2 linked regions of the Indioceanicola profundi genome follow. The protein of the gene in region 1 interacts with the protein of each later gene in a pairwise test. Links are inferred from orthologs where the notes say so. Each region holds a gene or a part of one and is shown on either strand. Other genes may lie near its edges.

Region 1 (3,265 bases):
ATGCCGCCCTACCAGGGCGGCGGCGACATGATCTCCACCGTCACCTTCGAGAAGACTACCTACCGGGAAGCTCCCTACCGCTTCGAGGCCGGCACCCCGCCGATCATCGAGGGGGTGGGATTGGGGGCCGCCATCGACTATGTGAAGGAGATCGGAATGGACGCCATCATGGCCCATGAGCAGCGCCTGCTGGCGCATGCCATGGACCGGCTGGCGGACATCGAGGGGCTGCGCCTGATCGGCACGGCGCCCGGCAAGGCGGCCATCATCAGCTTCACCATCGACGGCATCCACCCGCACGACATCGGCACGCTGCTCGACCGCGCCGGCGTCGCCGTCCGGGTGGGCCGCCACTGCACGGAGCCCTTGATGGAGCGGTTCGGCGTCGGGGCCACGGCGCGGGCCAGCTTCGGGCTCTACAACACCGAGGACGAGGCCGCGATGCTGGCGGACGCCGTCCGCGCGGCGAAGGATTTCTGGGGGTAAGGCATGTTCGACGATCTACGTGACCTCTACCAGGAAGTGATCCTGGACCATGGCAAGAACCCGCGGAACTTCGGCAAGCCGGCCAGCTTCAACCGCACGGCCCGGGGCGACAACCCCATGTGCGGCGACAAGATCACCGTCTATCTGACGGTGGGCGAGGACGGGATCATCCAGGATGCCGGCTTCGACGGCCGCGGCTGCGCCATCAGCCAGGCCAGCGCCAGCCTGATGACGGAGATCCTGAAGGGCAAGCCGGTGAAGGAAGCGGAAGCCCTGTTCGGCAGCTTTCACGACATGTGCACCAAGGATGATGAGGAGTGGACCGACCACGGCCCCGTCGATCCCGATGCCATGGACAAGCTGCAGGTCATGTCTGGGGTGCGCGAATTCCCGATGCGGGTGAAATGCGCCACGCTGGCCTGGCACACCATGAACGCCGCGGTGCATGGCGAGGCCGTGACCTCCACCGAAAACGCCGCGTTCTGAGAGAGGGGAAGAGATGAGTTCCATTGAACGACCGATCGCCCCCGACGTCACCATGGGCGCCCCGGTGGACATTCCGGAGGGGGAGCGGCTGCCGCCCGACGCGCCGCTCCACGACCGCGTGATTGAGGCGCTGAAGACCGTCTACGACCCCGAAATCCCGGTGAACATCTATGAACTCGGCCTTGTCTATAAGTGCGAGGTGGATGAGGACGGCGATGTCGACATCGAGATGACCCTGACCGCCCCCGGCTGCCCTGTGGCCGGCGAGATGCCCGGCCAGGTCCAGGGCGTCGTGCGCCAAGTCGAGGGCGTCGGCGACGTGCAGGTCGAAATCGTCTGGGAGCCGGCCTGGGACCCCAGCCGCATGTCCGACGAGGCCCGGCTGACCCTGGGAATGTTCTGATTTCGTGCCGTCCGGCGTTGCTGGACGGTACTTCTCAACCGTCATCCCGGTCGGGCAACATGGATGAAAACGGAGGGTATCGCCATGACCACCCTTAAGGAGCGCCCCAAGGCGCTCACCATCACCGACGCGGCGGCCGAGCGCGTGAAGTCGCTGATCGCCAAGGCGGACAAGCCGATCATCGGGCTGCGCGTCGGCGTCAAGGCGCGCGGCTGCTCCGGCATGAGCTACTTTGTAGAATATGCCGAGGAGAAGAAGAAGTTCGAGGAGGTGGTGGAGGACAAGGGCGTCACCATCCTGATCGACCCCGCGGCCACCATGTTCCTGCTGGGCTCGGAGATGGATTACCAGGACGACAAGTTCCAGTCCGGCTTCACCTTCAAGAACCCGAACGAGAAGGCCCGTTGCGGCTGCGGCGAGAGCTTCACCGTCTGATCCGGCTGCCCGTCAGGCGGCCGGCTCCGCAGTTTCCAGATCCGCCATCTCGGCCTCGCCGACGATGAACCCGGCGGAGGGGGCGAACCTCCCCTCCACCCTGGCCTTGAACTCAAGGCCGGACCGCGCGAACCCATGGACCATCCGCCCCTGCTCCCCCGCCTGTCCCCCGGGCATGCGGGACAGGGCCGATGGCAAGGACGGGTTCATCACCCTCACCCGCCATAGCCGGTCATAGCGCTGCCATTCCTGGTCCGCCATGCCGATCACCTGCTTGGGCTGCCGCTTCAGCGCCTCGATGCGCTGCTCCGCCTCTTCCGTCGACCGGTTGATCCCGTGGATCGCCTCCTCCGCCTCCTCGATGGCCTGACGGATCGCCGCCTCGTCCCGGCGGGCAAGGCGCAGCTCGGCGGCGGCGGCATTCTTCTCATCCACCGCGGCAGCGATCCGCCGTTCCGTCCGCTTGATTACCCTGTGCAGCCGCCGGGCCGACAGCACCATGCCGGCCCCGCCCAGGGCCAGGGCGAGAAAGCTGACCACATGCATCCAGGTGATGACGATCATCGGCCGTATCCCGCCTCCGCCCGCGCTTCCGGGGCCGAACTGGCGGCGGCCGGGCGGACCATCGGCTTGGCCGCGACCTGAACCTGGGTCATTTCGCCGACGGAATAGCCCTTGGCCGCCGGAAATGCCGATTGCAGCATGGACCGCGCTGCACGTTCCTGGGAGGCCCAGATCCGCACCACATTGCCATATCGCCAGATGCAGGGCGCGCTGTCGAAATCCTTGTGGGAGGCATCCGCGAAGCGCCGGTGGCTGACCCTGGCGATGAAGAGTTGGCTGCCCAGCGCCGCTTCCCCGAGTTCGTGCAAGACCTCGACCCGGTCGCTTTCCAGCGCGGCCAACGTCATCTCCGTGCGGCTGAGCTTGGATTTCAGGCGGAACCGCTCGGCGTTCCGGCGCTCGCGCAGCACCGCCTGCCGCCGGTTGCCCTCGAGCGTACGGACGGTGAGATTGCGCGTCCGCGTGATCTCCACCTTGATGGCCGCGTAATCGGCGATCCACTCATAGATATCGGGCAGCACGATGCGCAGCAGCTCCATCACGATGGCCGCCGCAAGGCAGGCCGCCGCGAGGGACAGCACGACGACATCGGAGTCCGCGATCTGAAGGTACATCCTGCTCCCCGCATGCCGCCTTCCGGTGGCATCATAGGACGCAACGGCCGCGGACCCGACCCACTCTTTACGTCGAAAACTATTGGGGTATGCAGCGCCTCCATTCGGAGTGCGGCTTGCTGGCGTGACACGGCCCCGGCCCTCGCCTATTCTCCGCCCCGGACGAACATTCCCGGTACCCTCGAGGAAACGGACCTATGGACAAGGGCACGCCGAAGGCCATCCAGCTCAAGAATTACGCGCCCCCGGCCTGGCTGGTGGACACGATCAGCCTGCA
Region 2 (3,091 bases), 1.0 Mb from region 1 along the record:
TCTGCCGAGGGCGAGAACAGCCACGATGCCAATGGCGACAGTCGCCGGAAGCGCCGCCGTGGCAAGCGCGGCGGTCGCCGTCGTGCCCGCCAGCGTGAGGAGGAGATGCAGCAGTCCGCCGACACGGCGGAAGGCGACGCCGCCGGGATTGCCGGTGCACAGCCTGCTGCCGACGTCTCCGAGGCGGATGCGTCGGACATCACCACGCCCGAGGTGACGACCGCTGATGCTGTCCCCGCCGCGGAAAGCGCCACGCCGGAGGCGATGGCGGCCACCGCTGATGTCGCCCCTCCGGGCGAAACGGTGACCGAGGAAGCTCCGGCCCAGGAGGCTCCTGCTCCGAAGAAGCGCGCCACCCGTAGCCGGAAAAAGGCCACTGAGGACGCCGCGCCCGAAGCCGCCGAAGCGCCCGCGCCGAAGAAGCGCGCGACGCGGAGCCGGAAGAAGGCTGCTCCGGAGGCTGCGGCCACCGAAGCACCTGTCGCCGAAGCACCTGCTGCCGAAGCGTCGGCAACTCCGGCCGCTGGGGCTGCGCCCGCTCCGGAAGCGACCGATGCGCCTGCCGCCGCATCTGCGGAGGATGTACCCGCCAACCCGGCGATCACGGTGAACCCGCCGGTGGAAAAGCCCAAGAAGGGCTGGTGGAGCCGACTGGTGAAGAACTGAGGCCCATACCGGGCTGAAATGAAAAATGGGGAGGCCGCGAGGCCTCCCCATTTTTCATTGCCTTCGACCGATCGGAATTGAGACAGACGGAGTTCTCCGCCCAATGTCAGCCCCTGCCCGTTCAGGGCTCGATCCCGCCTGAGGTTCCGACAGCTTCAATCCGCGAGCGACAGGCCCATGTCCCAGAACCCGGCTTCCAGCCGGCTGGCCGCCTCGAAGGCACGCAGCAGCGAGTCGAAACGGGCATTGCCGCCGCGGCGCGCGCTCAACCGTTCCAGCAGCGCAACCTGACTCTGCGCCACTTCCCGATAAGCGGGATCGGCATACATCTCGATCCAGTCGCGGTAGGGATTGCCGTCCAGCCGGGTTGCCGGATCTGCCAGGAGATTGGCCGCGATCTCCGCATAGCCGATCACACAGGGCGCCAGCGCCACATGAAGGTCGAGCAGGTCGCCGGCCATCCCGCGCTCCAGAACGAAGCGGGTGTAGGCCAGCGTGGCCTGCGCCTCTGGCGCAGCCGCCATCTCCCCTTCCCCCACACCCCAGCGGGCGCAGTACTTAACATGCAGACCCATCTCCAGGTCCAAGATGGCGGACATGGAGCGGGAGGCCGCCCGCATGTCGGCGAGATCATCGGCCTTGTACGCGGCCAGCGCATAGGCGCGGGCGAAATGGATGAGGAACAGGTAATCCTGAACCAGATAATGCCGGAACGCCGCCTCCGGCAGCGTTCCATCGCCCAGCCCGACCACAAAGGGGTGGCGCACATAGCGGTCCCAAGACGCCCGCGCGCCGTCCCGCAGCCGGGCGAACAAGCCGCCCGGCACAGCGAGATCCGGCAGCGGAGCGCCGCCCATCGATCAGGCCCCGCCGGGCAGACGCACGGTCAGGCCGTCCATCTCCTCGGTGATGCGGATCTGGCAGCCCAGGCGCGAGGTCTTGGTCAGGCCGAATGCCAGGTCCAGCATGTCCTCCTCATCCTCGCTGGCGTCGGGCAGCACGTCATACCATTGCGGGTCCACGATCACATGGCAGGTGGAGCAGGCCAGCGAGCCCTCGCACGCCCCTTCCAGATCGATGTCATGCCGGCGCGCAACTTCCAGGATCGACAGACCCAGGGGCGCGTCCACTTCACGGCGGGTACCGTCCGTCTCAACGAAAACCATCTTCGGCATGCTGCCAATACTCCCAAGCTTCCCGGCGGCGGCACTCTTCCGCGCCAGACCGCCGATGTTGTTACGGACCTGCCCGGTCCAAGTCCAGCATTTGCGTCGATCCCGTCCGGTCAGAAGCCGGGACTGCCGGCCAGCAACTCGCTCCGGCGTACTCTCCCCTCCATGACGGCCAGCGACAGCGCCTCCACATGCCGCACAAGCTTCTCCGCGCGGTCCAGATCGTCGGCGCGGAAAGCAGCGGCGAGATCACGTAGGGCCGCCTCCATCTCGCCCTGCAACCGGGCGGCGATGCGATCCACGGCCGTCGCGTCCAGCGCCAGGGAGAACTCCTCCCGCCATGGCCCGGCATCCGCTTCGATGTCCGGTAGATACCGGTCGGCTTTCTCCAGCAGCAATCTTGCCCGCCGCAAGGGATCGCGCAGCTCGGCATGGGCGTCGGCGATGGCGGCGCGATGCCGCTCGGCCATGGTCCTTTCCATAGTGCCGCGCTTTTCCAGACGGGCCGGGTCCAGGATACGGGTGAAGCCGGCCGCCTGCCGCTCCAGATCCGCCTGATCGATGTCGAATCGGGCGGGCAGACGCAGGCGGGTGAACGCATCCACATCCGGCGGCGGCTGCAGACTCCCGCAGCTATGGCAGAACAGCGCCTGCGGGCTGACCGGTTTGGCGCAGAACCAGCAGCTGTTCATGCCTCCGCTGATCGTTTCCCCCCGCCGGGGGCCGGATTTCGTGTCGTTCGAGTCGGTCATGGCACCTGGTCAAGGCTGAAGCATGCGTGCCGGATCATGAGACAAAGCGCGGCGGATTTCCTTTGATAAACGCCCGCGGGCGACAGGGTTGCGCATCGCGCCCGCCGGAAGCAGTCATGCGCGGCGATCTCGGGATCGGCCGTACTGCCGGACCCACGCCTGAATGAAGCGGTCGACCTCTTCCGAGGTGCTGCTCCAGCCAAGGCTGACCCGGATCGCCGATCCTGCCAGTTCCACCGGGGCGCCCATGGCGGTCAGCACATGGGATGCCCGCACCTTTCCGCTGGAACAGGCAGCACCGCTGCTGACCGCGATCCCGGCGAGATCGAAGGCCATCAGCTGGGTCTCCGCCGTCAGACCCGGCAGCGCTATGCAGCTCGTATTCGCCACCCGCGGGGCATCGGCCCCGAAGATCACCGCATCCGGCGCGGCTTCGCGGACCCGTTCCTCCAGACCGTCGCGGAGCACGGCCAGTCGGGTATAATTATCCAACCCCTCCAG

The links.
Region 2: the proteins of DOL89_RS09785 (region 1) and DOL89_RS04815 interact in binary tests that used the Escherichia coli proteins (3 or more experiments, as listed by UniProt). The link is inferred for Indioceanicola profundi from one-to-one orthologs.

What each region holds. Positions count from the first base shown.
Region 1 is NZ_CP030126.1:2,043,526-2,046,790, forward strand. The notes cover bases 184-3,134. They hold DOL89_RS09785 (HesB/IscA family protein), read left to right. Parts: upstream 184-1,459; coding sequence 1,460-1,810; downstream 1,811-3,134. Other genes in these bases: DOL89_RS09770 (aminotransferase class V-fold PLP-dependent enzyme), read left to right, coding at 184-486; sufU (Fe-S cluster assembly sulfur transfer protein SufU), read left to right, coding at 490-972; DOL89_RS09780 (SUF system Fe-S cluster assembly protein), read left to right, coding at 986-1,375; DOL89_RS09790 (hypothetical protein), read right to left, coding at 1,823-2,374; DOL89_RS09795 (hypothetical protein), read right to left, coding at 2,371-2,988. In the rest of the region: more of DOL89_RS09770, read left to right, coding at 1-183; pepN (aminopeptidase N), read left to right, coding at 3,186-3,265. UniProt on the Escherichia coli protein: Is able to transfer iron-sulfur clusters to apo-ferredoxin. Multiple cycles of [2Fe2S] cluster formation and transfer are observed, suggesting that IscA acts catalytically.
Region 2 is NZ_CP030126.1:1,023,979-1,027,069, reverse strand. What follows is about bases 185-2,961. They hold DOL89_RS04815 (ferredoxin family 2Fe-2S iron-sulfur cluster binding protein), read right to left. Parts: upstream 1,842-2,961; coding sequence 1,527-1,841; downstream 185-1,526. Other genes in these bases: DOL89_RS04805 (cysteine desulfurase family protein), read right to left, coding at 2,705-2,961; DOL89_RS04810 (hypothetical protein), read right to left, coding at 1,952-2,590; tenA (thiaminase II), read right to left, coding at 822-1,523; DOL89_RS04825 (Rne/Rng family ribonuclease), read left to right, coding at 185-666. In the rest of the region: more of DOL89_RS04825, read left to right, coding at 1-184; more of DOL89_RS04805, read right to left, coding at 2,962-3,091. UniProt on the Escherichia coli protein: Ferredoxin are iron-sulfur proteins that transfer electrons in a wide variety of metabolic reactions. Although the function of this ferredoxin is unknown it is probable that it has a role as a cellular electron transfer protein.